3 regions of the Streptomyces sp. NPDC026538 genome follow, and region 2 is predicted to be linked to each of the others. Evidence: riboswitches for the same ligand, from Rfam matches in the RefSeq annotation. Region 2 holds a riboswitch; each other region holds the start of a gene.
What was found. Region 2 has a riboswitch for cobalamin ahead of ACZ4N4_RS00345 (cobalamin biosynthesis protein). Riboswitches for the same ligand answer to the same signal wherever they lie in the genome.

Region 1 (10,169 bases), on a different contig from region 2:
ACCGGTCGGCAGGGCCGACGCACGGAAACCCACAGGCGTTCCCACCCAATCCACAGCATGTGACCTGGATCACGGGAAATGCCCGGAACTCACGGGCACTCGGACCCGACTCATGGAGGGGAGCAGATCCGTGGACCTGGCTCCCGAGCAGCCCGGTCGGGTACGGCCGCACGGTGCCGGTCGCCCCCGGTCACACGTGTCCCCGTCCCGCCGACCGATGCTCGCCGGCGGGAACCAGGGAGAAGCGTGCCCTACTCGGCCTTGGATCCGGTGGAACGACCGCGCAGGACGGCGAACGTGGCCGCCACCAGCCCGAGGACGCCCACCACCAGCCCGGCGACACCAAGACCACGGGCGGTGGAGTCACTGGCCGACGCCTTGGACTCGGAAGCCGCGGGACTCTTCGAGCCCGCAGCCGAGGCGGCCGTGCCGCTGTCTCCTTCCCCGGCGGCCTTCGCGGTGAGCTTGAGGACCGGAGCCGGGTTCTCCGGCTCCTCGTCCCCGGAGCCCGCCGCCTCGATCCAGCGGACGGTCTTGCCGTCGGAGTAGGTCTGGAGCGCCTTGAAGGTCAGCTGGTCGGTGTCCTCGGGCAGCTGCCCGAAGGCGACGTCGAAGTCCTCGTACTGACCGGCGCCGATCTTTCCGCCGGTCCAGGTGATCTCGGAGGCGGCCTCGGTGATGGTGCCGTCGTCGGTCTTGACCGGCGTCTTGAGTTTGGTGGTGGTCACCTGGGCGGTCCAGCCGTCCTGCGGGGAGACGAGGACGCCCAGGACGGGATGGTCGGTGGGCAGGAAGACCTGCACCTTGGTGGTGGAGGCGGTGTTCTCCTCGTTGGGCACCCGGAAGGTCAGGACACCGTCGGTGGCGCCCTTGGCGTAGCTCTCGGGGTGGACGGTGACGTGCGCGGAGGCGACGCCGGCCGCGGCGAGGAGCCCGGCGGCGGTCAGGGCGGTGACGGCGCCGGCGCGGCGCAGGGTGGTGCGGTTCGGGGACATGAGTGAACGGATCTCCGTGATGAAGAAGGGATGTCGGGTTCAGAGCGCGTAGGCCGCCCCCGACGGCGGACCCCGGCGGTGAACGGCGTACCGCAGCCGCGCACCCTTCAGCGTCCTGGACTCCCTACCGGTCCCGCACGCGTGCTCCGGAGGACCGGGCACCCCGCGCGCTCCAGCCGCCACGCGCCACCAGGCGGCCAGCCCCGGCACGCGGGCGACCGCCCAGCGCAGCAAGGACCAGAGCGCGGCCTCACCGCGTCGCAGCCACCAGGTCAGCACCAGGGCTGCCCCGGCATGGGCGGCGGTGGCGTGCGGCGTCAGCGCATGGACGTGGTCCTGTGCCTGGGCAGCGGTCATCCGCATGCCGTGCAGGACCATCGCGGCGTGGTGCGGTTCGACCATATGGAACATGAAGTGCAGGCCACCCTGCACGGCGAGCGCCAGGCCGCCGATCCCGGCCAGCGACCGCTCCCGCCCGCCGAGCAGGCATCCCGCCGCGAAGACGGGCGCGACCGCCGCGACCTGGACCGACACCGGCGGCATCATCCCCGTGGCCAGCGCGTGCCCCCCGGCGGCGAGCAGCACGCACAGCACGGCGAACACCGCCGCGCGCACGCTCCGCACCGCCAGGGACACCCTCATGACCCCCGATGCTGCCACGCGGCCGGAGGCGCCCCACCCTCGCCTGCGCATGCGCACCACCGTCCACGAACGACCTGGTCGACCCGCCTCCTCCATACGAGTCGGATACGGACCCCGTTCAGTTCCCGGCCAAGGTGGCCGGATCGAGGCAACGGAAGCGTGGACGGAGCACGAGCGCACACCGGCCACCCGCCGCGCATCCGCACCCGGCGCGGGCTCGCGTCCGCGTCCAGCGCGCCGGGTATGCCTCGGGGAGCCCCCCGCGGCCATGCCGACCAGAAGCCGGCGCCGCACCCCTGTACCCACACCCACGGAGGCGGAGCAACATGACCGACATCAACGGACTCGAACCGCTGGCGACGTTCTGCGGCGAGTGCAACTGCGGCTGTCCCCAGCTCTTCGTCGACCCCGCCGCCCCGGCCGAGCAGCGGATCATCCTGACCGACGACTTCGGCCAGCGCGTCCAGATGAGCGCGGACCAGTTCTCCTCGATCGTCGCCGACGCCAAGGCGGGCAAGCTGGACGGCATCGCCACGCCGTGACATGACGCCGCCGCCGGTCGGCGCGCCGGCCGAGGTGGACCGGGACACACACGAAGCGGCGGGCCGGGAAGCGGCGCGGCACGGCTTCCCGGCCCGCGGACGATCCCTTGGTGTCAGCCGCTCTCCCCCAGGCGGGCCGCCCACTTCTGCTCCACCTTGGCCAGCCTCCAGTACGCCACCGCGGCGGCCCACACCACGACGAACAGACCGACGATCAGGTAGCCGACGTTGTCGAGGTCAAGGCCGGCGATCCAGTTGGTCACGGCGTCGCGCAGGTCGAGTTTCTCGTGCAGCACGCCCACGAGTTCGATCGTGCCGATCAGGAAGGCCACGGCGATGGACAGGCCGGTGATGGTGAGGTTGTAGAAGACCTTGCGAACCGGGTTCGAGAAGGCCCACTGGTAGGCGAAGTTCATGAAGGTGCCGTCGAGCGTGTCGAACAGGCTCATGCCCGCGGCGAACAGCAGGGGGAGGCAGAGGACGGCGTACCAGGGCAGGCCCGCCGCCGCACCCGATCCGGCCATCACCATCAGCGCGACCTCGGTCGCCGTGTCGAAGCCCAGGCCGAAGAGAAAGCCGAGCGGGTACATCTGGCCGGGGCGAGTGACGGACTTGGTGAGGCGGCCGAGGATCCGGTTCATGAACCCGCGGGAATCCAGATGCTGTTCGAGTTCCTTCTCATCGAACCTGCCCGCCCGCATGGCCCGGAACACCTTCAGAATGCCCATGAGGGCCACCAGGTTGAGCGCGGCGATGATGTAGAGGAACGAACCGGAGACGGTCGTACCGATGACGCCCAGCGTCTGGTGGGTGCTGGAGTCGTCGTTCACCAGCGTGCCGGCGATCTGGGCGCCGCCCGCCACCAGCGCCGCCATCGCGACCACCACACTGGAGTGCCCGAGCGCGAACCAGAAGCCCACCGACACCGGCCGCTTGCCGTCGGCCATCAGCTTGCGGGTGGTGTTGTCGATCGCGGCGATGTGGTCGGCGTCGAAGGCGTGCCGCATACCGAGCGTGTAGGCGGTGACGCCGAGCCCGATACCGAACGCCTTGGAGCCGATCTCGTAGTGCCCGGGGACGACGAGCAGGAAAAGGATCCCGAAGGCGACGACATGGAGGGCTGCGATCACCGCCATCAGCCCCACCGTCTTGACGGTGTCCTCGCGCCGCCAGCGAAAGGAAACAGAACTGGTCTCGGTCCCGGTTTCGGGCAGGGCCATCAGGTCACGCTCCAGCACCTCGTGGATCACTTCGTGAGATGCCGTGGCCGGTCTCCTGGCTTACGGGTGCCGCGTGCCCGTCCCGGCCTTCCCGTCCGCCAGCCGGCGGACAGTGACCGTACAACCCATGGGACGGAAACTCCCCGATCACAGTGGCGAGGGCCGCTCCGGCCTGAGCCCCCGAACCACGCAGGGCTGTCACCGGTCTTCCCGAACACCACGGCTCCCCAACGGTACGAGGACCACGTGGCCCTTGCATAACTGCGCAGCTACGCAGGTATGCAAGATCACATCGGAGCACCTGGGAAGATGGCTCGTATGCACCTCGTCCCCGCCGACCGTGCCGACCGCCGCACCATCGACGGCCACCGGGTCTGCGACGCGATCGCCGCTATCGGCGAACGCGACCATGTCCGCGCCTGGGCCGAGCGTTTCTCCCTGCTGGCCGACCCCGGACGCCTCGCCCTCCTGCTGGCCCTGCACCACACGGGCCCGCTCGCCGTCTCCGACCTCGCCGTCGCGACCGGCATGAACGACCCTGCCGTCTCCCAGGCCCTGCGCCTGCTGCGCGCCGCCGGCGTCGTGGCAGGTGAGAAGGAGGGCCGCGTGGTGCGCTACCGAGTCGTCGACCCGGTCACCGTCGACCTACTGAAACACTGCGCCACCGCCGACACCGACTGAGCGGCGCGCTTATCGACGCGGCGAGGCGCCGAGGCGCCGGCAATCGTCAGAGCACGGGCGGGAGCCGACCTGCGCGCCGCGAGGAACGACCAAAGCCCCCGGCATCGGATAGCACCACCACCACGCAAACTTGCTATCGCAACGGCAAGCGTCCCTGCTCCCACCGCACCGGAGAGCCGCCGCCTGGGAGAAATCTGGGAGAAGATCTTCTCCCAGAGCCACCCCGACACCACCCGAGACCGATCGCCACCGATGCCCTGACCTGCACATACACCAATACCGGCAGGCGCCGGACCTGCCTGCCCTTCATTCAGCACAACGCCTTCCGCGCACCCGGTGCACCCTCCGAAGAGGAACTGCAGGGGGCCCCAATGAAGGTCGACTACTACGCGGACCGCTACGGAAAGATGCGGACCGGCATCGTCCCGCATCCGATGTTCGTGGACGAGACGACCATCGAGGAATTGCGCGGGATGGACTTCGTGTTCCTCGCGCTCGACAAGGGGGTGATCAAGCGTCCGGTGGTCGGCCGGCTTGAGGAGTACGACATCCCGTTCATCGATGTGGGCATGGGCGTCCTCGTATGCGACACCTCCCTGACGGGACTGCTACGGGTAACCACCAGCGTTCCCGGCCAGCGCAGCCACGTACATGAGCGGCAGCGAATCCCCTTCGCCGACTCGGACGAGGACAACGCGTACGCCAGCAACATCCAAATCGCCGAGCTCAACGCCATGAACGCCTCGCTCGCCGTAGTGAGGTTCAAGAAGGTCTACGGTTTCTACGTTGACCTCGAGCACGAACACCACAGCGTCTACCAATTGGACGGAAACGTCCTCACCAACGAGGACACGGGGTGACTGACACCCGGATCACACATGTGTTCGTCGACTGCTTCCCCGAGCAGTTGGACCAGGGCATGGTGTACGTCTCCATCCGCTAAGCCCTGGTCACCCACCTGTGCGGCTGCGGCTGCGGGTACGAGGTCGTCACCCCCCTCGCGCCCCGGGAATGGAAGCTGACCTTCGACGGAGTCGCGATCTCCCTGCACCCCTCGATCGGGAACTGGAGCTTCCCGTGCAAGTCCCACTACTGGATTCGCAACAACACAGTCGTGTGGGCCAGGCAGTGGACCGAGGAAGAAATCTCCGCCAACCGTGGAACGACGCACCCAACAACTGAGGCCATGGGCCGAACGAGCCGAAGAGGTGCAGCCTTCCCCATCACTTCCAGGTGGTGGGCCGCACTGCGGAAGCGCAAGTGAGGGTACATCCAGGGCACATGAGCCTGGGAAACGGCGTTGACCCGTGAGAACTACCGAGAGGAGTTTTCCCAGGTCAACGCAGGTTCCCCTGCGAAACCCCAGGTCAGCGCCCTCCCGCCCGCAATCGCTCCACGAGTGACAGGACTTCAGCCGCCAACTGCCCGAGTTGGCGCATCAGCCGATCCCCTGGCGTGGTGTCAGCGCTTCACTCTGGCACGTTCACGCGCAGTCGCGGGAGATCAGGCCCCACCCCTATCGGACGGATGCTCCTCAGCCACTACCGGCGACCTGACCAGGACCTCAACGCTCCTGACATCCCATCAGAACGGGCGTCAAATGAGCGTCAAGACACCTCGGAGAGCGTCATTTCAGCGTCAAGATATCGCCCGTAACGCCCACACCGCACATAGCGCACACCATCTGAACCCGCAGGTCAGACGGCCTTTCCGGCCGGTTCAAGGATCGCGACACACTCCACGTGGTGCGTCATCGGAAACAGATCGAACGCCCGCAGTGTGCGTACCCGGTATCCGCCGTCCCGGAAGTACGCCAGGTCGCGGGCCAGTGCCGCCGGGTCGCAGGCGACGTAGGCGATTCGGCGGGCGGCCAGGGACACCAGGTGCTCCACCGTCTTGCGCCCCGCGCCCGCGCGGGGCGGATCGAGGACGATGAGGTCGACCTCGGTGATGCCGGTGCGCGGAAGGACCGACTCGACCTTGCCCTGCTCGACGCGGACCCGCGGGAAGCCGGCGAGGTTGTGGCGGGCGTCCTCCACCGCCCGCTTGCCGGACTCGATGCCCAGCACCGCGCCCTTCTCGCCGAGGCGGTCGGCGAGGGCGCCGGCGAACAGGCCGACACCGCAGTAGAGGTCCAGCGCCATCTCGCCCTTGCGCGGCAGCAGACCCTGCATCACCGCCGTCACCAGGGTGTCCGCCGCCTTCGGGTGGACCTGCCAGAAGCCGCCGTTGCCCACACGGTGGGTGCGGCCGTCGGCCCGTTCGCGGACGAAGGCGCGGCCGTGGACGCGGTGGATGCCACCGTCGTTCTCGTCCACCCGCAGGACGGACACCGGCTTGTCGAGTTCGACGAGGGGCAGGCGGGCGCCGGGTCGGGGCTCCAGGATCACCATGCGGTCCTGGGAACCGGTCGCGGCGATCGCGTCCACCGCCAGCATGCCCGACCAGTCGCGCTCCTCGATGCCGAGTTCGCTGACGCCCGGCGCCGCGATCATGCAGTGCTCGATCGGCTCCACCTCGTGCGAGCGGTGCCGGCGCAGTCCCGCGTTGCCGTCGGCGTCGACCGCGTACTGCACGCGGGTGCGCCACTGGGGCACCTCGCCCGCCGGCAGCTTGTCGCCCTCGGCGGGCATCACCGTGCCGTCCCAGCCGACCTCCTCCGGCGTCAGGCCGGCCAGCCGCCGCAGCTGCTCGGCGATCACCTCGCCCTTCAGCCGGCGCTGGGCGCCCGGCTTGGCGTGCTGCCAGTCGCAGCCGCCGCAGCGGCCGGGGCCGGCATAGGGGCAGGGGGCCTCCACGCGGTCCTTGGACGCGTCCACGATGTCGACCGCGTCGGCGCGCAGGAAGCGGGCCCCCTCCTCGCCCTCGGTCACCCGGGCCACCACCCGCTCGCCGGGCAGCGCGTGCCGGACGAACAGCACCTGGCCCTCGGCGGTCCGGGCGATGCAGTGCCCGCCGTGCGCGACCGGGCCCACCTCGACCTCGTACTCCGTCCCCACCAGAGATTTCTTCGGTTCTGCCTGCATGGCGGGGTGACTCCAGATCAGCGAGAGGGGGCTCGACCGCGCATGGGCCGACGACAGCCCACCAGTCTACGTGCTCGCCGGGGCGCCCCGGCGAACCGTGATCGCCGAGGCCTCCGGGCCGCCCGGGCCGCCCCGGCGAACCGTGATCGCCGGGACCTCCGGGCCGCGCTCAGCCCCCGCTGTGCTCCTTCTGCCGGTGTTCGGCCGGCCCGCGCCGGACCGCGCCCGGTGCGTTCCAGTCCTGACGCTTGCGGGCCCGGTTCCTGGCGGCCTCCGAGGACGCCAGCTGGTAGGGCACCGAGGTCACCATGACACCCGGGGTGAACAGCAGCCGGCCCTTGAGGCGCAGGGCGCTCTGGTTGTGCAGCAGATGCTCGTACCAGTGGCCGACCACGTACTCCGGGATGATCACTGAGACGGCGTCCCGCGGGGACTGGGCGCGCAGGCCCTTGACGTACTCGATGATCGGCCGGGTGATCTCGCGGTAGGGCGAGTCGAGGACCTTCAGCGGGACGTCTATCCCGCGCCGCTCCCACTCCTCGCGCAGCGCCTTCGTCTCGGCCGGGTCGACGTTGACGGTGAGCGCCTCCAGGGTGTCCGAGCGCATCAGCTTGGCGTAGGCGAGGGCGCGCAGGGTGGGGCGGTGGATCTTGGAGATCAGGACGACCGAGTGCACGCGGGACGGCCGTACCAGGTCGTCGTCCGGTTCCTCGGGGGCCGAGATCTCCTCGGAGACCCGGTCGTAGTGCTTACGGATCGCGGTCATCGTGGCGTAGAAGATGCACATGCCGAGCAGCGCCACCCAGGCGCCGTGGGTGAACTTCGTGACCAGCACGACGACCAGCACCAGGCCGGTGAAGAAGGCGCCGAAGGTGTTGATCGCGCGGGAGCGGATCATGTGGCTGCGCTTGGCCGGGTCCTTCTCGGTCGCCAGATGGCGGTTCCAGTGCCGGACCATGCCGGTCTGGCTGAGCGTGAAGGACACGAACACGCCGACGATGTACAGCTGGATGAGGCGGGTCGAGTCGGCGCCGTAGATCACCGTCAGCAGGGCGGCGGCGCCGGCGAGCAGCACGATGCCGTTGGAGAAGGCGAGGCGGTCGCCGCGGGTGTGCAGCTGGCGCGGCAGGTAGCGGTCCTGGGCGAGGATCGAGCCGAGGAGCGGGAAGCCGTTGTACGCCGTGTTCGCCGCGAGGAAGAGGACCAGGGCGGTGGCCGCGGCGAGCACGATGAACAGGAAGCTGCCCTTGCCGAAGACCGCCTCGGCGACCTGGGAGATCACCGGGTTCTGGACGTAGCCGGAGCCGATCGCGACGCCGTTGTGGATCAGGTCGGTGGCCGGGTTCTCGGCCATGCGGACCTTGGTGGCCATGGCGAGCGCGATGATGCCGCAGAACATGGTGACCGCCAGCAGCCCCATCGCGGCGAGCGTGGTCGCCGCGTTCTTCGACTTCGGCTTGCGGAAGGCCGGGACGCCGTTGGAGATCGCCTCGACACCGGTGAGCGCGGCACAGCCGGAGGAGAAGGCGCGCAGCAGGAGGAAGACGAGCGCGAAGCCCGCGAGGCCCTGGTGCTCGGCCTTGATGTGGTAGTCGGCGGTCGGTGCGCGCATCGTGTCGCCGAGCACCAGGCCCCGGAACGCACCCCACGCGATCATGATGAAGACGCCGCCGACGAACACGTACGTCGGGATCGCGAAGAGCTTGCCGGACTCCTTCACCCCGCGCAGGTTCATCAGCGTCAGCAGCACGATCACGGTGACCGCGCAGAGCACCTTGTGCTCGACGACGAAGGGGATGGCCGAGCCGAGGTTCTCGATGCCGGAGGCGATGGAGACGGCGACGGTCAGGACGTAGTCGACGAGCAGCGCGCTGGCGACGGTGAGGCCGGCCTTGGGGCCGAGGTTGGTGGTGGCGACCTCGTAGTCGCCGCCGCCGCTCGGGTAGGCGTGCACGTTCTGCCGGTAGGAGGCGACCACCGTGAACATCAGCACGACGACCGCGACGGCGATCCAGGGGCTGAAGTGGTACGCCGACACGCCCGCGATGGACAGGACCAGCAGGACCTCCCCCGGCGCGTAGGCGACGGAGGACAGCGGGTCGGAGGCGAAGACGGGGAGTGCGATGCGCTTCGGCAGGAGCGTTTCGCCCAGCCGGTCACTGCGCAGAGCGCGCCCGATCAGGATCCGTTTGGGCACGTCGGTCAGTTTGGACACGAGAGAGGATCGTAGGCCTTCGACCTGGCAGGGCTCCAGCCGCAGTACGGGATCTGCCTCCCGAGTGAAAAAAGTGACGGTCGGAACTGCGGATTCCGCGGCCTTCGCGCCATTCGTGCCTAGATGACAGACCCCGCCTGTCTTCGCACCTCGGAGGCCTCATGCCCGCGACCGCAGAACTGATCGGTGCCACGGTGACGCTCGTGGGCCTCGGAATCCTCACTGCCTGGAGCGTGCGCAGCATCACTCGCCGATGAGCGTGACCGAGGGGTGCCCAGCTCGGACGGTGCGTGTGTAGCTTGGGCCTCGGTCTGAGACCCTGATGGGGCTGAGCAGTAACTTTGGGACACCGGAAGGACGGTCGTGCACATCGTCATCATGGGCTGCGGCAGAGTGGGTTCCGCTCTCGCCCAGACCCTGGAGCAACAGGGGCACACGGTCGCCGTGATCGACCAGGACCCCACCGCCTTCCGCAGGCTGGGCCCGGGGTTCGGCGGCCGCCGGGTCACCGGGGTCGGCTTCGACCAGGACACCCTGCGCGAAGCGGGCATCGAGGAGGCGGGCGCCTTCGCCGCCGTCTCCAGCGGTGACAACTCGAACATCATCTCGGCCCGGGTGGCCCGCGAGATGTTCGGTGTGGAGAACGTCGCGGCCCGCATCTACGACCCGCGCCGTGCCGAGGTCTACCAGCGCCTCGGCATCCCGACCGTCGCCACGGTCCGCTGGACCGCCGACCAGATGCTGCGCCGGCTGCTGCCCTCGGGCGCGGAGCCGCTGTGGCGCGACCCCACCGGCGGGGTGCAGCTCGCCGAGGTGCACGCCTCACCGAAGTGGGTCGGCCACAAGAT
Region 2 (10,169 bases):
ATGCATCGGCAGCTCGCTGGTCGGGACCAGGGCGCCCAGCACCTGGCGACCGGAGAGGTCGACGCCCGTCACGTCGTCGGGGGTGAGCCGGTCGTACGGCACGCCCGACGGCGTGACCAGCACGGTGTCGCCGACGCGGACCGAGACGTTGCCGGAGGTGCCGACGACCAGTCCGTCGGTCACGGTGCGGCGGGCGGTGACGACGAGCTCGCGCCAGGCGCTCGCCTCCTCCGCGCGTACATCCCGCCTCCGTGGCTCCGACACACCCGGTGCGTCGCTGCGCCCATCCCGTCCGTCACGGTCGTCCCGCCGCTGCTCAGCCATGCCCCGATCCTGTCAGGCGGTGCCCCAACCGGCTTGTACGGCAGGGCACTTTAGGCCGGACACCCCGTATTCAGTAGAGCGCAAATCCCCACAAAGGGCACCATTTCAAGGCTTGGCCGAAGATCGCCGATCATACGCCGATCTTCCAATAATCTCTGGACGATTTTTCGTACACGTCGCCATTCCGGGGGGAAACATGGCCCGTGACCGCTCCGCGTCGCACCATCACCGCCACCGCCACCGTCATCACGCCCGCGCCCTCGCGGCGTCCGTGGCCGCTCTCGCCCTCGCGGGGGCTGCGACCGCGTTCGCCGGGACGCCGGCGTCCGCGGCGAGCCCGCCTAAGGGGCACGACGTCTCCTCGCACCAGAAGAACGTCGACTGGGCGGGCGCCAGGGCGAAAGGCGCCAGGTTCGTATACGTCAAGGCGACCGAGTCCACCACCTACCGCAACCCGTACTTCGGCCGGCAGTACAACGGTTCACGCGAGGCCGGAATCATGCGGGGCGCCTACCACTTCGCCCTGCCGGACACGTCGTCGGGCGCTCGGCAGGCCGCGTATTTCGTGAGCCATGGCGGCACCTGGACCGCGGACGGCTGGACACTGCCGCCGGCGCTCGACGTCGAGTACAACCCGTACGACAAGAAGCACAGGTGCTACGGGCTGAGCCACTCCAAGATGGTCGAGTGGATCAAGTCCTTCAGTGACGAACTGAAGCGGGAGACCGGCCGGCGGCCGGTGATCTACACGACCACCCACTGGTGGAACCTCTGCACCGGCGGCAGCGGCGCCTTCGCCGCGAACCACGCCCTGTGGATCGCCCGCCACGGCTCGGCGGACGCCGGCGCGCTGCCGGCCGGGTGGTCGCGGTGGACCTTCTGGCAGTACGACAACAGCGGCAGCCTGCCGGGTGACCAGAATCTCTTCAACGGGTCGGCGAGCCGACTGAAGGCGTTCGCCAAGGGCTACTGACCAACGGGCGACTGAGCCGCCGGACCGGAGACGGGACGGCGGCTTCGCCCGTTCCCGCGCGCGGATACCCTGAAGTCGATCTCAGACACCACAGTGACCATCCCAGTTCACCTTCCGTTCATCCAGGTTGCCTACGGTCCAACGGCCGATGACCTCTAAAGATTGTCTGGGTAAATGGAAAACTTCTCGCTGATCCTCGCGATTGTGGTGGTGACCGCACTCGCGTTTGATTTCACGAACGGTTTCCACGACACCGCCAACGCGATGGCCACGACCATCTCGACCGGCGCACTCAAGCCCAAGATCGCGGTGACCATGTCGGCCGCGCTCAACCTGGTGGGCGCCTTCCTCTCCGTGGAGGTCGCCAACACGATCTCCAAGGGCCTCGTCGACGAGAACGGCATCCGCCCCGAGGTCATCTTCGCCGCCCTGGTCGGCGCGATCCTCTGGAACCTGGTGACCTGGCTGGTGGGTCTGCCCTCCAGCTCCTCGCACGCCCTGATGGGCGGTCTGATCGGCGCCACCGTCGCCTCCGCCGGCCTCGGCGCGGTCCACGGCGACGTGCTGGTCACCAAGGTCCTGCTCCCGGCGGTCGCCGCCCCCGTCGTCGCGGGCCTCGCCGCGATGCTCTCCACCCGCCTGTCGTACGCGATCGGCAAGAACGCCGACGACAACGCCACCCGCAAGGGCTTCCGCGCCGGTCAGATCGCCTCGGCCGGCCTGGTCTCCCTCGCGCACGGCACCAACGACGCGCAGAAGACGATGGGCATCATCACCCTCGCGCTGATCGCGGGCGGCTCCATCGCCCCCGGCTCGAACCCTCCCACCTGGGTCATCCTCTCCGCCGGACTCGCCATCGCCCTCGGCACCTCCATCGGCGGCTGGCGGATCATCCGCACCATGGGCAAGGGCCTGACCGACCTCCAGCCGCAGCAGGGCTTCGCCGCCCAGACCAGCGCGGCCACCGCCATCCTGGCCTCCTCCCACCTCGGCTTCTCCCTCTCCACCACGCACGTCGTCTCCGGTTCCGTGATGGGCGCCGGCCTGGGCCGCAAGGGCGGCACGGTCCGCTGGTCCACCGCGACCCGCATGATGATCGCCTGGGTGCTCACCCTCCCCGCGGCCGCGGTCGTCGGCGCGCTCGCCGAGTCCGTGACGGACCTCGGCGACTGGGGCACGGCGGTCGTCGCCGTCTTCCTCGTCGCCTCCAGCGCCACGATCTGGAAGCTCTCCCGCCGCGAGGTCGTGGACAGCGCCAACGTCAACGACACCGACGGCACGGAGCCGGCCGGCGTGGTGACCGCGGCGATGGCCGCCGTGACCCCGCCGCCCGCGGGCACGGTGGCCGACGACCTCACCGCCACGATCCCGTCCCCCGCCCCGTCACCCGCGCCGGTCGCCGCCAGCGACCCGGCCGCGACCGTCTGACCCCCGAGGAAGAACCGACATGAACATCGACTGGGCAGCCATCGGCTCCGTCTTCGGCGTCAGCCTCGTGGTCACCGTGGGCATGGTGGCCCTCTTCACCCTCGGCATCAAGGGCCTCTCCGCCCGCGAACGCGCCGTGGCCCAGGGCAACTCCGCGGCCCTGGCCGTGACCGCCGCCTACCTGTGCTTCGCCGCCTGCGCGGCCGCGGTGGCGTACGGCATCCATCTGATCGTGGCCAAGTCCTGATCCCGGCCAAGGCCTGACCTCGGCCGGACAAGGCTCCTCCCCGACTCGCTCGGGAGGAGCCTTCGGCATGTCCCACGAGCCCCGCTGGACCACCGGTGTGGGCCTTCCCACACACTCCCCTCGCAGGTCAACGGCAAGTTGACGGGTCTTCCGGGGGCGTGGTGGACTTCCGGAGCCAAGTACGGCGGCAAGAGAGGAAGCCGGTGTGAATCCGGCGCGGTCCCGCCACTGTCACCGGGGTAGCAATCCCCGGGAGCCAGGAACTCTCACCGCCGGTCTCGTCGAACCAGGGCGTGGACACCCTGAGTGAGGACATATCGCCATGCGCGGCTGCCGTTCGAGGTTGAGTACCAGGCCCGTTCCCGCCCCCGCGGCGGGCTGAGCCGATGGGTGCCGGTCGCGTCTTCGCGTACGGCGCCGCCGCCGGCCTTCTCGGCGATCTGCTGCTCGGCGATCCGCGCCGCGGGCATCCGGTCGCCGCGTTCGGACGGGCGGCCGGGGCCGTTGAGCGGGCACTGTGGCGGGACCACCGCGGGTGGGGCGCGCTGCACACCGCCGTCTGCGCCGGCGGCGCCGTGACGCTGGGCGCCCTGGCCCAGCGGGTCGTACGACCGTCCACCGCCGCTTCCGTCGCGCTCACCGCGACCGCCACCTGGGCCGTCGTCGGGGGCACTTCACTCGCCCGCGAGGCCGCTGTCATCGGGCGCGCCCTCGAGACGGGGGACGTCGAGGCCGCCCGGGCCCGGCTGCCACATCTGTGCGGACGGGATCCGCAGGCCCTGGACGCCGACGGGATCGCCCGGGCCGTCGTGGAGTCCGTCGCGGAGAACACGAGCGACGCGGTCGTGGGTGCGCTGGTGTGGGGGGCCGTGGGCGGGGTGCCGGGGCTGCTCGGGTTCCGGGCCGTCAACACCCTGGACGCCATGGTGGGTCACAAGTCGGCCCGGTACCGGCGGTACGGGTGGGCCTCGGCGCGGCTGGACGACGTGGCGGGGTGGCCGGGGGCACGGCTCACCGCCGTACTGGCCGCCGTCGCCGGAGCGGACACCAAGGGGGCCGTACGGGCCTGGCGATCCGACGCGGCGAAGCATCCGAGCCCCAACGCCGGGCCGGTGGAGGCGTCGTTCGCCGGGGCGTTGGGGGTACGGCTCGGCGGGACCTTGTCATACGGCGGCCGGGTCGAGCACCGGCCGGTACTGAACGGGGAGGGGCGTGCGGTGGAAGTCGCGGACATCGAGCGGGCGGTGCGGTTGTCACGGCGGGTGGGGTGGCTGGCGTTCGGGGTCGGCGCGGCCGGGGCCCTGCTGCGGGGGGCGCTTGCACGGCGCCCGGCACAGCGCTCCGCACGGCGGCCGGGACGGGCGTCGTGAACGGCGGCGGGCTCCTCGTCGCCGGTACCACCTCCGACGCCGGCAAGAGTGTCGTCACCGCCGGTATCTGCCGGTGGCTGGTGCGGCAGGGCGTCAAGGTCGCGCCGTTCAAGGCGCAGAACATGTCCCTCAACTCCTTCGTCACGCGCGAGGGCGCCGAGATCGGGCGGGCGCAGGCCATGCAGGCGCAGGCCTGCCGGGTCGAGCCGACCGCGCTGATGAACCCCGTGCTGCTCAAGCCGGGGGGCGAGCAGAGCAGCCAGGTCGTGCTGCTCGGGAAACCGGTCGGTGAGCTGAGTGCGCGCGGGTTCTTCGGGGGCTCTGGGCCCGCGACGCAGCCGCCATCAGACGTGGTGTCCCCCGGGAAGAGGCTGCACGGCGGGCGGCAGCAGCTGCTCGGGACCGTGCTCGACTGTCTCGCCGAGTTGCGGGGCACGTATGACGCGGTGATCTGTGAGGGGGCGGGCAGTCCGGCGGAGATCAACCTGCGCCGGACCGACATCGTGAACATGGGGATCGCGCGCAACGCGCGGATCCCGGTGCTCGTCGTCGGCGACATCGACCGCGGGGGCGTGTTCGCCTCCTTCTTCGGCACCGTCGCCCTGCTCTCGCCGGAGGACCAGGCCCTCGTCGCCGGGTTCCTCGTCAACAAGTTCCGGGGCGACGTCTCCCTGCTGGAGCCCGGCCTCGACATGCTGCACGGCCTCACCGGGCGGCACACCTACGGCGTGCTCCCCTTCCGGCACGGGCTCGGGATCGACGAGGAGGACGGGCTGCGGGTCTCGCTGCGCGGGACCGTCCGGGAGTCGAACACGGCCCCGCCGGTCGGCGCGGACGTCCTGCGGGTCGCCGTCTGCGCCATCCCCCTGATGTCCAACTTCACGGACGTGGACGCGCTGGCCGCCGAACCGGGTGTCGTGGTGCGGTTCGTGGACCGGCCCGAGGAACTCGCCGACGCCGATCTCGTCGTGATCCCGGGCACCCGGGGGACGGTCCGGGCCCTGGAGTGGCTGCGGGAGCGGGGGCTCGCGGAGGCGCTCGAGCGCAGGGTCTCCGAGGGGCGGCCGGTGCTCGGCATCTGCGGTGGCTTCCAGGTCCTCGGGGAGCACATCGAGGACGAGGTCGAGAGCCGGCGCGGGCAGGTGGCCGGTCTCGGGATGCTGCCCGTACGGGTGCGGTTCGCCCGGGAGAAGACCCTCACCCGGCCCGTCGGCGAGGCCCTCGGCGAGCGCGTCGAGGGGTACGAGATCCATCACGGGGTGGCCGAAGTCACCGGTGGGGAACCCTTCTTGGACGGCTGCCGGGTCGGGCAGACCTGGGGCACCCACTGGCACGGCTCCCTGGAGTCGGACGGCTTCCGCCGGGCCTTTCTGCGCGAGGTGGCGGCCGCCGCGGGCCGCCGGTTCGTGCCGGCCCCCGACACCTCGTTCGCCGCGCTGCGCGAGGAGCAGCTCGACCGGCTCGGCGACCTGATCGAACAGCACGCGGACACCGACGCGCTCTGGCGGCTCATCGAGTCGGGCGCGCCGCAAGGACTGCCTTTCATCCCACCGGGAGCGCCCGCATGAGCACTGTGTTGTTGTTGTCGACCGCCGACACCGATCTGCTGGCGGCCCGGGCCGCCTCCGGTGCCGACTACCGGATCGGCAATCCGACGCGCGTCGACGTCACGGAGGAGCTGCCCGCGCTGATCGAGGGCGCGGACATCGCCGTCGTACGCCTGCTCGGCGGCAAGCGGGCCTGGGAGGACGGGCTCGCCGCGCTCCGGGCGTCCGGGGTGCCGACCGTGCTGCTCGGCGGCGAGTCCGTGCCGGACGCAGAGTTGATGGCCGAGTCGTCGGTGCCGGCCGGCGTGGTCGCGGAGGCGCTGCGCTATCTCGTCGAGGGTGGCCCCGCGAACCTGCTGGAGCTGTCCCGGTTCCTGTCCGACACCGTGCTGCTGACCGGCGAGGGGTTCGCCGAGCCGCAGCGGATGCCCGAGTTCGGGGTGCACGGCGCGTACCAGATCCGGGCCGGCCGTCCCACGGTCGGGGTGCTCTTCTACCGGGCCCATGAACTCAGCGGCAACACCGCCTTCGTGGACACCCTGTGCGAGGCGATCGAGGCGCGGGGCGCCAACGCCCTTCCGGTGTACTGCGGTTCGCTGCGCGGGGCGGACGCCGGGCTGTACGAGATCCTCGCCGGGGCCGACGCGCTGGTCGCCACCGTGCTGGCGGCCGGCGGCACCCACGCCTCGCAGGCCTCGGCCGGCGGTGACGAGGAGGCCTGGGACATCGGGGCGCTCGCCGATCTGAACGTCCCGGTGCTGCAGGGCTTGTGCCTGACCTCGTCGAAGAGCACCTGGGACGAGTCCGACGCCGCCCTCTCCCCCATGGACGCGGCGATGCAGGTCGCCATCCCGGAGTTCGACGGCCGTCTGATCACGGTCCCCTTCTCCTTCAAGGAGCAGGGCCCGGATGACGTCCCGGTGTACGTCGCCGACCCCGAGCGGGCCGGACGGGTCGCCGGAATCGCCCTGCGGCACGCGCGGTTGAAGCACAAGCCGAACGCGGACAAGCGCGTCGCGCTGGTCTTCACCGCGTACCCGACCAAGCACTCGCGGGTCGGCAACGCGGTCGGTCTTGACACGCCGGCCTCGGCGGTGCGGGTCCTCGACGCCCTCAAGGCGTCCGGCTACGGCGTCACCGAATACCCCTCCGGCGGGGACGAGTTGATCCACCGTCTGATCGAGGCCGGCGGGCACGACGTGGAGTGGCTGACCGAGGAGCAGCTGGCCTCGGCGCCCGCGCGGGTGCCGCTCGCGGACTACCGGGCGTGGTTCGAGAAACTCGACCCTCGGCTGCGGGACGCGATGACCGAGGCGTGGGGCGAGCCGCCGGGCTCCCTCTACGTCGACGGGGAGGACATCGTCCTCGCCTCCCTGCGGTTCGGGAACGTCGTCGTGATGATCCAGCCGCCGCGCGGCTTCGGTGAGAACCCGATCGCGATCTACCACGACCCGGACATGCCGCCGTCGCACCACTACATGGCGGCCTACAGGTGGCTCGAGAACTCCTTCGGCGCGGACGCGGTCGTGCACATGGGCAAGCACGGCACGATGGAATGGCTGCCCGGCAAGGGGCTCGGGCTGAGCGCCGGCTGTGCGCCGGACGCGGTCCTCGGCGAACTGCCCCTGATCTACCCGTTCATCGTCAACGACCCCGGCGAGGGCACCCAGGCCAAGCGGCGCGGGCACGCCACCGTGGTCGACCATCTGGTCCCGCCGATGGCCCGTGCCGACACCTACGGCGACCTGGCCAAGCTGGAGCAGCTGCTCGACGAGTACGCGCTGGTCTCCGACCTGGACCCGACGAAGGCACCGGCCGTGCGGGCGCAGATCTGGACGCTGGTCAAGGCGGCCGAACTCCACCACGACCTGCACGTGGACGACCAGCCGGACGACGCCGACTTCGACGAGTTCGTCATGCACATCGACGGCTACCTGTGCGAGATCAAGGACGTGCAGATCCGCGACGGCCTGCACATCCTCGGCGGCGGCCCGGCCGGCGAGGCACGCGTGAACCTGGTGCTGGCCGTGCTGCGGGCCTCGCAGGTGTGGGGCGGGCAGGCCAACGCGCTGCCGGGGCTCCGGGCCGCGCTGGCCGCGCACTTCGGTCTGGCCGAGAAGGAGTTGCTCGCCGAGCCCGGTGCGCCCGTGAAGGTGCCGGTCGAGCTGTCCGATCTCGTCGAGGGTCCGGCCCGCACGGCCGCCGACGCCATCGACCTGCTGGAGCAGCTCTGCCGACGGATCGCGGAAGGGATGGAGGAGCGCGACTGGGCCGTCTCGGACAGCCGTTCCCTCATCCGTGACGTCCTCGGCACCGAACTCCCCGACGCCGTGGCCGTGCTGGAGTTCGCCTGCGCCGAGGTCGTGCCCCGGCTGGCCCGCACCACGGACGAGATCGACCACATCCTCAAGGCGCTCGACGGCGGTTACGTGCCGGCGGGGCCGTCCGGCTCCCCCACCCGCGGGCTGGTCAACGTCCTGCCGACCGGCCGCAACTTCTACTCGGTCGACCCCAAGGCCATTCCCTCCCGGCTGAGCTGGGAGGTCGGCCAGTCCCTCGCCGACTCGCTGGTGCAGCGCTACCTCCAGGACACCGGCGCGTATCCGAAGTCCGTTGGGCTGACGGTGTGGGGCACCTCCGCGATGCGCACCCAGGGCGACGACATCGCCGAGATCCTGGCGCTGCTGGGCTGCCGTCCGGTCTGGGACGAGGCGTCGCGGCGCGTGACCGGCTTCGAGGTGGTCCCGCTGGACGAACTGGGCCGGCCGCGCATCGACGTCACGGTCCGGATCTCCGGCTTCTTCCGGGACGCGTTCCCGCACGTGGTCGGGCTGATCGACGACGCCGTGCGCAAGGTCGCCGAGCTGGACGAACCGGCCGACCGGAACTACGTGCGCGCCCACGCCGACGAGGACACCGCCGAGCACGGCGACCGGCGGCGCGCCACCGCCCGTGTCTTCGGCTCCAAGCCGGGCGCGTACGGCGCGGGTCTGCTGCCGCTGATCGACGCCCGCAACTGGCGTTCCGACGCCGACCTCGCCGAGGTGTACGCCGTCTGGGGCGGCTACGCCTACGGCCGCGGGCTCGACGGGCGGCCGGCGCGCGGGGACATGGAGACCGCGTTCAAGCGGATCGCGGTCGCCGCGAAGAACGTGGACACCCGCGAGCACGACCTCGTCGACGCCGACGACTACTTCCAGTACCACGGCGGCATGGTCGCGATGGTGCGCCATCTGACGGGCGAGAACCCCGAGGCGTACGTGGGCGACTCGGCCACCCCGGACCAGGTGAGGACCCGCACCCTCGGCGAGGAGACGCACCGCGTCTTCCGGGCCCGGGTGGTCAACCCGCGCTGGATGGCGGCCATGCGCCGGCACGGCTACAAGGGCGCCTTCGAGATGGCGGCGACCGTCGACTACCTCTTCGGCTACGACGCCACGGCGGGGGTGGTGGACGACTGGATGTACGAGAAACTCAGCGCGGAGTACGTCTTCGACGCGGAGAACCGGGACTTCATGAAGAAGTCCAACCCGTGGGCGCTGCGCGGCATCACCGAACGGCTCCTGGAAGCCGCCGACCGGGGCCTGTGGGCCGAGCCGGACGCGGACACCCTGGAGCGGCTGCGCGCCACCTACCTGGAGCTCGAAGGCGACCTGGAGGGCGATCAGTGACCACCCCCTTCCCCTTTACGGCCGTCGTGGGTCAGGACGACCTGCGGCTGGCGCTGCTGCTGAACGCGGTGTCGCCGGCGGTCGGCGGAGTGCTGGTGCGCGGCGAGAAGGGCACCGCCAAGTCCACGGCGGTACGCGCCCTTTCGGTGCTGCTGCCGACCGTGGACGTCGTCGCCGGCTGCCGCTTCTCCTGCGACCCGGCCGCGCCGGATCCGGCCTGCCCGGACGGGCCGCACAACCCGCCCGGCGCCTTCGAGTCCCGCCCGGCGCGCATGGTCGAACTGCCGGTCGGTGCCTCCGAGGACCGGCTGGTCGGCGCCCTGGACATCGAACGGGCCCTGGCGGAGGGCGTGAAGGCCTTCGAGCCGGGCCTGCTGGCCGACGCCCACCGGGGCATCCTCTACGTCGACGAGGTCAACCTCCTCCACGACCACCTGGTCGACCTGCTGCTGGACGCGGCCGCGATGGGCGCCTCCTACGTGGAGCGCGAGGGTGTCTCGGTGAGGCATGCCGCGAAGTTCCTGCTCGTCGGCACCATGAACCCCGAAGAGGGCGAACTGCGGCCGCAGTTGCTGGACCGGTTCGGGCTGACGGTGGAGGTGGCCGCCT
Region 3 (10,169 bases), on a different contig from region 2:
CCTCGTCGCTGGCAGTAATTCGAGGGTGCATGGCAGTGCTGCCACTCACGGTAAGGAGTATTCGGCGCGACAGTGGTGTCCATGAACGGAAACCAGATCGAAGGTCTCGTCGGAATGGTCCTGGTCCTCGGCATCCTGGTCCTCATGGCCCTCCCGTCCGTGCTCGGCGTCCTGCGCGACAGGCGCATCGACCGGCAGATCAGGGAGGCCCACGAGGACCGCGGGGAGCAGCAGGCTCAGAAGTCCTCGTCCAGGTCGACGGTGCCCTCCACCGCGACCTGGTACGCGGACGGGCGCCGCTCGAAGAAGTTCGTCAGCTCCTGAACGCCCTGCAGCTCCATGAAGGAGAACGGGTTCTCCGAGCCGTACACCGGAGCGAAGCCGAGGCGGCCGAGCCGCTGGTCGGCGACGCACTCCAGGTACTGGCGCATCGAGTCGGTGTTCATGCCGGGCAGGCCGTCACCGCACAGGTCACGGGCGAACTGCAGCTCCGCCTCGACGGCCTCCCGCAGCATGTCGGTGACCTGCTGCTGAAGCTCGTCGTCGAAGAGCTCCGGCTCCTCCTTGCGGACCGTGTCGACCACGTCGAACGCGAAGCTCATGTGCATCGTCTCGTCACGGAACACCCAGTTGGTGCCCGTGGCGAGACCGTGCAGCAGACCCCGGCTGCGGAACCAGTAGACGTACGCGAAGGCGCCGTAGAAGAACAGGCCCTCGATGCACGCGGCGAAGCAGATCAGGTTGAGCAGGAAGCGGCGGCGGTCGGCCTTGGACTCCAGCCGGTCCAGGTTCTCCACCGAGTCCATCCACTTGAAGCAGAACCCGGCCTTCTCCCGGATGGACGGGATGTTCTCCACCGCGGCGAACGCGGCCGTGCGGTCCTCCGGGTCGGGGAGGTAGGTGTCCAGGAGGGTCAGGTAGAACTGGACGTGCACGGCCTCCTCGAACAGCTGGCGGCTCAGGTAGAGCCGCGCCTCGGGGGAGTTGATGTGCTTGTACAGCGTCAGCACCAGGTTGTTCGCCACGATCGAGTCACCGGTCGCGAAGAAGGCGACGAGGCGGCCGATCAGGTGCTGCTCGGAGGGGCTGAGCTTGGCGAGGTCGGCGACGTCCGAGTGGAGGTCCACCTCCTCGACGGTCCAGGTGTTCTTGATGGCGTCCCGGTAGCGCTCGTAGAAGTCCGGGTAGCGCATCGGGCGGAGAGTCAGCTCGAAGCCCGGGTCGAGCAGGTACTTGGATGTCGCAGCCTTGGTGTTGCTGGTCATTACTGGCAGGCCTCGCAGGACTCGGGGTTTTCCAGGGAGCAGGCGACCGCGTCTTCGGGGGCCGTCTGCTGGGCGGGAACGGTGGCTTGGGCCTGCGCGGCACGGGCGATCCGGGTCGCCGGGCGCGAGCGCAGGTAGTACGTCGTCTTCAGGCCCGACTTCCAGGCGTACGCGTACATCGAGGAGAGCTTGCCGATGGTCGGCGTCTCCAGGAACAGGTTCAGGGACTGGGCCTGGTCCAGGTACGGGGTGCGGGCCGCGGCCATGTCGATCAGACCGCGCTGCGGGATCTCCCACGCCGTGCGGTACAGCGCCCGGACGTCCGCCGGGATCCACGCGAAGTCCTGCACCGAGCCGTTGGCCTCGCGCAGCGCCTCCCGGGTGCGGGCGTCCCAGACGCCGAGGTCCTTGAGCTCCTGCACCAGGTAGGAGTTGACCTGGAGGAACTCACCGGACAGCGTCTCGCGCTTGAAGAGGTTCGAGACCTGTGGCTCGATGCACTCGTAGACACCGGCGATCGACGCGATGGTGGCGGTGGGCGCGATGGCGAGCAGCAGGCTGTTGCGCAGACCGGTCGTCGCGATCCGCGCGCGCAGCGCCGCCCAGCGCTCCGGCCAGCTGAACTCGACGCCGTAGTGGTCGGGGTGCAGCACACCCTGTGCCGTACGGGTCTTCTCCCAGGCCGGCAGCGGGCCGCCGCGCTCGGCGAGGTCGGCGGAGGCCTCGTACGCGGCGAGCATGATCCGCTCGGCGATCCGGGTGGAGAGCGCCTTGGCCTCGGCGGAGTCGAAGGGCAGCCGCAGCTTGAAGAAGACGTCCTGCAGGCCCATGGCACCGAGGCCCACGGGACGCCACTTGGAGTTGGAGCGGCCCGCCTGCTCGGTCGGGTAGAAGTTGATGTCGACGACCCGGTCGAGGAAGGTGACCGCGGTACGGACGGTCTCGTCCAGCCGCTCCCAGTCGATGTCACCGCTCGCCGTGTCCACGAACGCGCCGACGTTCACGGAGCCCAGGTTGCAGACCGCCGTCTCGCCGTCGTCCGTGACCTCCAGGATCTCCGTGCAGAGGTTGGAGGAGTGGACGACATGGCCAGGCGTGGCCGTCTGGTTCGCGGTCCGGTTCGCCGCGTCCTTGAAGGTCATCCAGCCGTTGCCGGTCTGCGCGAGGGTGCGCATCATCCGGCCGTACAGGTCACGGGCCGGGATGGTCTTGCGCGCGAGCCCATCGGCCTCGGCCTTGCGGTAGGCCGCGTCGAACGCGTCGCCCCACAGGTCCACCAGCTCCGGCACGTCGGCCGGGGAGAACAGGGACCACTGCCCGTCGGCGTTCACCCGGCGCATGAACTCGTCCGGGACCCAGTGCGCGAGGTTCAGGTTGTGCGTACGCCGGGCGTCCTCACCGGTGTTGTCGCGCAGCTCCAGGAACTCCTCGATGTCGGAGTGCCAGGTCTCCAGGTAGACCGCGGCCGCGCCCTTGCGCCGGCCGCCCTGGTTCACCGCGGCGACCGAGGCGTCGAGCGTCTTGAGGAACGGCACGATGCCGTTGGAGTGCCCGTTGGTGCCGCGGATCAGCGAACCGCGGGAGCGGATCCGGGAGAAGGAGAGACCGATGCCACCGGCGTGCTTCGAGAGCCGGGCCACCTGGTGGTACCGGTCGTAGATGGAGTCCAGCTCGTCCTTCGGGGAGTCGAGGAGATAGCAGGACGACATCTGGGGGTGCCGGGTGCCGGAGTTGAAGAGGGTGGGGGAGGAGGGGAGGTAGTCGAGGCGGCTCATGAGCCGGTAGAGCGCGGCGACCTCGTCCAGGGCGTGAGTGCCCGTCTTCGAATCAAGCACGGTGTCATCCGCGAGGCCGGCGGCGACCCGGAGCAGGAAGTGCTGGGGGGTCTCGATGACCTTGCGGGTGATCGGGTGCCGGAGCAGGTAACGGCTGTGCAGGGTGCGCAGTCCGAAGTAGCCGAAACGGTCGTCGGCGTCCGGGTCGACCAGGGCGTCCAGGCGGGCCGCGTGCAGGCGCGCGAACTCGGCGGTGCGGTCCGCGATGAGGCCCTCGCGGTGTCCGACGGCGACGGACTCGGTGAAGGACGTCACGCCCTGCGAGGCGGCCTCGGCACGGATCGAGATCGTCAGCAGCCGGGCGGCGAGCCGGGAGTAGGCGGGGTCCTCGGAGATGAGACCGGCCGCCGCCTCGGTGGCCAGCTCGCGCAACTCCGACTCGTCGGCCCGCGCGGACCGGCCGCGCAACGCGGCGGCGGCGACCCGGCCGGGGTCGGCGTCGGGGAGGTCGGCGGTCAGCCCGGTCAGGGTCCGCAGCAACGCGGTGCCGGGACCGTCCTCGTCCACAGAGATGGTCGCTGAAGCCGGTTCGGCTGGCGCGATGGTCACGTGGGGCTCTCCCTCGCTCGGCACGGGGCCTGGCGGAGGGCAGGAGGCAGCACACGAGCGCACGCACGCGTGTCGCGTCCCCGGCCCACTCCACGAGACCCGGACGTCAGAACACCCGGGCCGGACGGCCGGGCGTGCTGTCGGCAGGTCCTCGGACTGACGCTTGTGCACAGATGTGCGCAAGTACACCGTTGCGGGACAGTTCCGGATTCGCACCGGATTCCCCTGCGGCGACAGCGAGCATGAGCATACATCTAGTGCCGGGTCGCGGTGTCACCCCCACATGTTGTGTCGCGAACCGTCTCGCAGCGTCAACTCATAGGTGACGAGAGTGATGTCGTCCAGCTGCGGCAAGGGATTCCAGTCCCGCTCGGGTGTGCGGACGAAGCCGAGGCGTTCGTAGATCCGGTGGGCGGATTCCATGGTGCGCTGGGTCGACAGGACGACCTTCTCGCAGCCGTCCAGAGCGCGTGCGCGGTCGACGCAGGCGCGGACGAGCGCCTCGCCGGCCCCCTGGCCGCGGGCGGCCCGGTCGACGGCGAGCATCCGGATCTCGGCCTCTCCGGGGACGGCGAGGTCGGCCATCGGGCCGGGACCGGGGACGAACGTGACTCCGCCGAGGAGGGCGTTGCCGTTCACGGCGACGAGAACGGTGGCCGCGGCTGCCCGTTTCGCGACGTCCCTGAGTTCGGTGAGATAGGAATCGCTCTCGCCGAAGTCGAGGAGGCCGTCCCGGAGGTAGGCCTCAGCTGTCAGTTCGCCGAGGATGTCGTATTCCGTGGGTTGCGCTTCCCGGATCAGGATCGTCATGCGCGTGAGTGTGCACGACAGCGGGCCGCCGTTGTGCTTGATTTTCGGCGGCCCGCTGCGGTTTGTGGGTGGTTGCTCGCGCATACGCGGCGGAGCCGCATATTGATACAGCCCCGCGCTCCTGTCGGGGTGCTCTAGTGTGCGCCCTCCGCGACAGCCGGCGGGAGTTCGGCTTCCACTCCCGGGTCGCCCGCGTCCGCCGTGTAGTCCTCCGTCTTGGTCTCGTCGATGCCCTCGGGGGCCTTGAGGGCCTTCAGGACGAATGTCAGGACCACGGTCACCACCACGTTCATCACGAACGCCGTGAGGCCGATGTAGCCGATCTCGCCGATGCCCGGGATCTCCTTGGCCGAGCCGCCGAAGTGCTTCTGGGTGGGGGAGGCCACGCCGTACGCCGCGGCCGTGCCGTAGACCATGCCGACCGCCCAGCCCGCCAGCAGGGCCCAGCGGTGGAACCAGCGGGTGAACAGGCCGCCCACCAGGGCCGGGAAGGTCTGCAGGATCCAGATACCGCCCAGCAGCTGGAAGTTGATGGCGACCGTCTTGTCCATGGTGAGCACGAAGACCAGCGCGCCGACCTTCACCAGTAGCGACACCAGCTTGGAGACCTGGGCCTCCTGCTTCGGTGTGGCGTCCGGCTTGATGAAGTCCCGGTAGATGTTGCGGGTGAAGAGGTTCGCGGCCGCGATGGACATGATGGCCGCCGGGACCAGGGCGCCGATGCCGATCGCCGCGAAGGCCACACCCGCGAACCAGTCCGGGAACATGTTCTCGAACAGCTGGGGGATCGCCAGCTGGCCGTTGGTGACCTTGACGCCGGCCGCGATGGCCATGAAGCCGAGCAGCGCGAGCAGGCCCAGCATCAGGGAGTACAGCGGCAGGATCGTGGTGTTGCGGCGGATCACGTCACGGCTGCGGGAGGAGAGCGTCGCGGTGATCGAGTGCGGGTACATGAACAGCGCGAGCGCGGAGCCCAGGGCCAGGGTGGCGTAGGTCCACTGCCCGGCCTCGGGTGGTGCGAGCGCCCCGCGTGGTTTGCCGGTGGCCGGGTTGACCTGGGCGAACGCGTGGCCGGCCTTGGCGAAGATGTCGTCGAAGCCGCCCAGCTTGATCGGGATGTAGATGATCGCCACCGCGATGACGAGGTAGATCAGCCCGTCCTTCACGAACGCGATGAGCGCGGGCGCCCGCAGACCGGAGGAGTAGGTGTACGCCGCCAGCACGCCGAAGGCGATGAGCAGCGGGAGGTCCTTCACGAACCAGTTGGTGCCGTCGCCGCCGCCGACGCCCATGACGTCGAGGACGGCCTGGATGCCGACGAGCTGGAGCGCGATGTAGGGCATCGTCGCCAGGATGCCGGTCAGGGCGACGGCGAGCGAGAGGCCCTTGGAGCCGAAGCGCCCGCGCACGAAGTCCGAGGTCGTCACGTAGCCGTGCTTGTGGGAGACCGACCACAGGCGGGGCAGGAACGTGAAGATCAGCGGGTAGACGAGGATCGTGTACGGCACCGCGAAGAAGCCGGCCGCGCCCGCCGCGTAGATCGCCGCCGGTACGGCGACGAAGGTGTACGCCGTGTACAGGTCGCCGCCGAGCAGGAACCAGGTGACCCAGGTGCCGAACGACCGGCCGCCCAGGCCCCATTCGTCGAGGGAGTGCTCGTTCTCGGCCTTGCGCCACCGCGCGGCCAGGAAACCCATGGCCGTGACGGCCAGGAAGAAGAAGATGAAGACGCCGAGCGCGACGCCGTTCACACCGTCCTTCACTTCTGCGCACCCCCGCTCGTGCTCTCGGACTTGCGGGCGCGCTGGTCACGCTGCCACAGCTGGTACGCGGTCATCGTGAGCGCGGTGGATATCAGGACCCACAGCATCTGGTACCAGTAGAAGAACGGGATCCCGATGAACGTCGGGTCCGTCTTGGCGTAGGAGCCCACCCACAGCATCGCCACGAAGGGCGCGACGAGGCAGACGGTGATGACCACGCGTATCGGTGTCACCACCGGCTGCCTCACTTCAGGTACATCCGACATACCGCGGCTCCGTCCCCTCACCGTTCGCCTGTGTAATGCGCAGGCAATCTAGGTCACGGCGTCACCGGAGCGGAAGTAGCTGTCCGGCTATCGGCATGTCGATTCTGTGAAAGGCGCCCCGCGTCAGTCCCGGGGACGCTTCAGCCGGGCCACGAACTTGTAGCGGTCGCCGCGGTACACCGAGCGCACCCACTCCACGGGCTGGCCCTCGCGGTCCAGGGAGTGCCGGGAGAGCATCAGCATCGGCAGGCCCACGTCGGTGCCGAGCAGGCCGGCCTCGCGCGGGGTGGCCAGCGAGGTCTCGATGGTCTCCTCGGCCTCGGCGAGGTGGACGTCGTACACCTCGGCGAGGGCGGTGTAGAGGGACGTGTACTTGACCAGGGAACGGCGCAGGGCCGGAAAGCGCTTGGCGCTCAGGTGCGTGGTCTCTATGGCCATGGGCTCGCCGTTGGCCATGCGCAGCCGCTCGATGCGCAGCACGCGCCCGCCCGCCGTTATGTCGAGCAGGCCGGCGAGCCGGTCGTCGGCGGTGATGTAGCCGATGTCCAGCAGCTGCGAGGTCGGCTCCAGGCCCTGGGCGCGCATGTCCTCGGTGTACGAGGTCAGCTGGAGTGCCTGGGAGACCTTCGGCTTGGCCACGAAGGTGCCCTTGCCCTGGATGCGTTCCAGGCGGCCCTCGACGACCAGCTCCTGGAGGGCCTGGCGGACGGTGGTGCGGGAGGTGTCGAACTCGGCGGCCAGTGTGCGCTCGGGCGGGACCGGGGTGCCGGGCGCCTGTGTCTCCGTCATTTCGAGGAGATGTTTCTTCAGGCGGTAGTACTTGGGCACACGCGCGGTACGGACGGCTGTCCCGCTCTCGTTCTCCGCACTGCTGACGTCGGTGCTCATGCTCCGCCTTCCCGGCTCCTGATCCGGCCACTTCGTGGCACGGCAGCGTACCGGGATATCCCCAGCACGCTGCGTGATCCCCTCTGTATACCGCCGCGGGCTCTTTTGGTCTAGTCCACCACTCTAGTGGTCTACCGGAATTGTCTCGTCCGCGCCCCGGGTTTTCGAGGGCTTCTTACTTAAAGGTTCCTGCATATGTAGGTCGCATAACGGCTGGTCGGAGCCCATTCGACCACCCTTGACAGGCCTGGTGGTCTGGGCCAAGCTTCCCGCACTGGTCTACACCATTGGTCCAGGTCCCGGCCCAACGCTCGCGCGGGGAGGCAGGGGGGTATGTGGCATCCCTGAGGAGGGTGGCGTGAAGCGCAAGCTGATAGCCGCGATTGGTATCGCGGGCATGGTCGTCTCCATCGCGGCGTGTGGCAGTGACAAGAAGGACGACAACAAGGCGCAGGGGGCGGACGCCAAGGAGCTGACCGTCTGGCTCACCGTGGACGCCCAGAACAACTGGCCCGACCTGGTGAAGGCCGCCGACGCGGCCGTGCAGAAGAAGCACCCCGGCATCAAGATCAAGCACGAGTACTACGGCTGGCCGGACAAGAACACCAAGCTGGACGCCGTCCTCGCCACGGACAAGGCCCCCGACGTGGTCGAGATGGGCAACACCGAGATGCTCGGCTACATGGTCAAGGGCGCCTTCGCCCCCGTCGACGCCTCCCAGTTCACCAACTCCGGCCAGTGGCTCGACGGCCTCAAGGCCTCGGTGACCTACGACGGCAAGACCTACGGCGTGCCGTACTACGCCGGTGGCCGCGTCGCCAACTGGCGCAAGGACATCGCCGCCTCGGCCGGCGTCAAGACCACCCCGAAGACCTACACCGAGCTGACCGCCGACCTGGACAAGATCCAGAAGAAGGAAGGCGGCAAGTTCAGCGCCTGGTACCAGCCCACCCGCGACTGGTACGCGGCCATGTCCTTCGTCTACGACGCCGGCGGCTCCATCGCCGCGGAGTCCGGCGGCCAGTGGAAGGGCAACCTCTCCTCGCCCGAGTCCATCAAGGGCCTCACCGAGTTCAAGAACGTCATCGACAAGTACATGCACGGTGACAAGACCAAGGACGAGTCCGACCGGTACATCGTCTACGGCCAGGGCAAGTCGTCGATGATCTTCGGCGCCGCGTGGGAGGGTGCCACCGCGGCCGACCCGAAGAACGACAAGACCGGCGGCAAGCTGAAGGACAACCTCGTCAACTTCGTGATGCCCGGCCCGTCCGGCAAGAACATGCCGGTCTTCCTGGGCGGCTCCGACCTCGCCATCCCGGTGAAGTCCAAGGCGCAGGGCGTCGCCGCCGAGTGGATCAACGCGTTCACCGGTCCCTCCGGTCAGAAGGGCCTGATGGCCAAGGGCAACCTGCCCAACAACAAGACCGACCTCGCGACGCTGAAGAACGACCCGGCGACCGCGGTGCCGGCCACCGCGGCCGAGTCCAACTGGTTCGTCCCGATGGCTCCGGGCTGGGGCCAGGTCGAGAAGGCGCAGGTCCTGCAGACCATGCTGCAGAACATCGGCACCGGCAAGCAGACGGTCGAGGCGGCCGCCAAGACCGCGGACGCCGCGATCGACAAGGTCATCAACACCAAGTAGTCGGACACCGGCCGGACCTGCCGACGGGGGGCGGGTCCGGCGGGTGGGTGAGTTCAGAAGGTGCCGCGTCGGGTCGTGGGGCGGCTGCGGGTCCGGTTGGGGCTGGTCGCGCCCGCGCGGCGGCAGCCGCACATGGATACCGCCCCGCGCCCCTTGAGAGGCGCCTCAGCCTGACGTTTCTTGAACTGTTTAGGAGCGCGCGATGAGTGCCGCTGATACGACCACACCTGCCAAGGTGCCGGCGCCGCGGCCGGCGCCACCGTCGGGCACCCCGGTACGACCACGAACCGACCGGAGATCGGGCGGCCCCGCCGTCCCCTGGCTGCTGCTCGCGCCCTGCCTGGCGATTCTCGGGCTGGTGCTCGGCTACCCCTTCTACCGGCTGATCGCCCTCTCCTTCCAGGAGTTCGGGCAGTCCCAGCTGTGGGGGTTCAAGTCGGCCGAGTGGGTCGGGTTCGGGAACTTCTCCGACGTGCTGGGCGACACCGAGTTCTGGCAGGTCGTGCTGCGCACGATCGTCTTCGCGGTCGGCAGCGTGGTCTCCACCATGGTCGTCGGCATGCTCATCGCCCTGCTGCTGCAGCGGGTCTCCGGCTGGGTGAAGACCCTGGTCAACATCGTGCTGGTGGCCAGCTGGGGCATGCCGGTCATCGTCGCCACCACGCTCTTCAAGTGGCTCTTCGACTCCGACTACGGCATCCTCAACGCCCTGCTCAGCAAGGTCCCCGGGGTCGACCTGATCGGCCACAACTGGTTCGCCAGCGGACCCCAGGGACTCGCGGTGATCATGCTCCTGGTGGTCTGGGGAGCGGTGCCCTTCGTGGTCATCACGCTGAGCGCCGGTCTGACCCAGGTCCCGGCGGAGCTGGAGGAGGCCGCCCGCCTCGACGGCGCGGGCGCCTGGGGCGTCTTCCGTTACGTCACGCTCCCCATCCTCAAGCCGATCATCGTGATGCTCACGACCCTGTCGGTCATCTGGGACATGGGCGTCTTCCCGCAGGTCTTCGTGATGCGCGGCGGCCACCCCGAGCCCGAGTTCCAGCTGCTGACCACCTACTCCTACGACCGCGCCTTCGTGGTCAACAACTACGGACAGGGCTCCGCGATCGCCCTGCTCACCGTGCTCCTCCTGCTCGGTGTCGTCGCCG

Region 1: linked by a shared signal. The riboswitch ahead of nicT (Nickel transporter NicT) and the one ahead of ACZ4N4_RS00345 (cobalamin biosynthesis protein) in region 2 are both predicted to bind cobalamin.
Region 3: linked by a shared signal. The riboswitch ahead of ACZ4N4_RS23150 (ribonucleoside-diphosphate reductase subunit alpha) and the one ahead of ACZ4N4_RS00345 (cobalamin biosynthesis protein) in region 2 are both predicted to bind cobalamin.

Annotation. Positions count from the first base shown of each region.
Region 1 is NZ_JBVHQG010000002.1:1,224,826-1,234,994, forward strand. It holds gene ACZ4N4_RS12385 (YcnI family copper-binding membrane protein) at 252-995, opposite strand; gene ACZ4N4_RS12390 (hypothetical protein) at 1,035-1,637, opposite strand; gene ACZ4N4_RS12395 (hypothetical protein) at 1,964-2,179, shown strand; gene nicT (Nickel transporter NicT) at 2,293-3,399, opposite strand; cobalamin riboswitch at 3,428-3,636, opposite strand; gene ACZ4N4_RS12405 (ArsR/SmtB family transcription factor) at 3,718-4,080, shown strand; gene ACZ4N4_RS12410 (hypothetical protein) at 4,452-4,940, shown strand; gene ACZ4N4_RS12415 (ubiquitination-like system serine protease family protein) at 5,039-5,344, shown strand; gene ACZ4N4_RS12420 (class I SAM-dependent RNA methyltransferase) at 5,778-7,106, opposite strand; gene ACZ4N4_RS12425 (APC family permease) at 7,276-9,321, opposite strand; gene ACZ4N4_RS12430 (potassium channel family protein) at 9,685-10,169, shown strand, end outside.
Region 2 is NZ_JBVHQG010000001.1:63,032-73,200, forward strand. It holds gene ACZ4N4_RS00325 (class II aldolase/adducin family protein) at 1-324, opposite strand, end outside; gene ACZ4N4_RS00330 (lysozyme) at 521-1,297, shown strand; gene ACZ4N4_RS00335 (inorganic phosphate transporter) at 1,472-2,725, shown strand; gene ACZ4N4_RS00340 (hypothetical protein) at 2,745-2,972, shown strand; cobalamin riboswitch at 3,118-3,257, shown strand; gene ACZ4N4_RS00345 (cobalamin biosynthesis protein) at 3,359-4,342, shown strand; gene ACZ4N4_RS00350 (cobyric acid synthase) at 4,339-5,910, shown strand; gene cobN (cobaltochelatase subunit CobN) at 5,907-9,560, shown strand; gene ACZ4N4_RS00360 (putative cobaltochelatase) at 9,557-10,169, shown strand, end outside.
Region 3 is NZ_JBVHQG010000005.1:589,212-599,380, forward strand. It holds gene ACZ4N4_RS23140 (hypothetical protein) at 82-324, shown strand; gene ACZ4N4_RS23145 (ribonucleotide-diphosphate reductase subunit beta) at 237-1,265, opposite strand; gene ACZ4N4_RS23150 (ribonucleoside-diphosphate reductase subunit alpha) at 1,265-3,649, opposite strand; cobalamin riboswitch at 3,775-3,899, opposite strand; gene ACZ4N4_RS23155 (GNAT family N-acetyltransferase) at 3,923-4,459, opposite strand; gene mctP (monocarboxylate uptake permease MctP) at 4,594-6,222, opposite strand; gene ACZ4N4_RS23165 (DUF3311 domain-containing protein) at 6,219-6,488, opposite strand; gene ACZ4N4_RS23170 (GntR family transcriptional regulator) at 6,612-7,376, opposite strand; gene ACZ4N4_RS23175 (extracellular solute-binding protein) at 7,735-9,021, shown strand; gene ACZ4N4_RS23180 (carbohydrate ABC transporter permease) at 9,224-10,169, shown strand, end outside.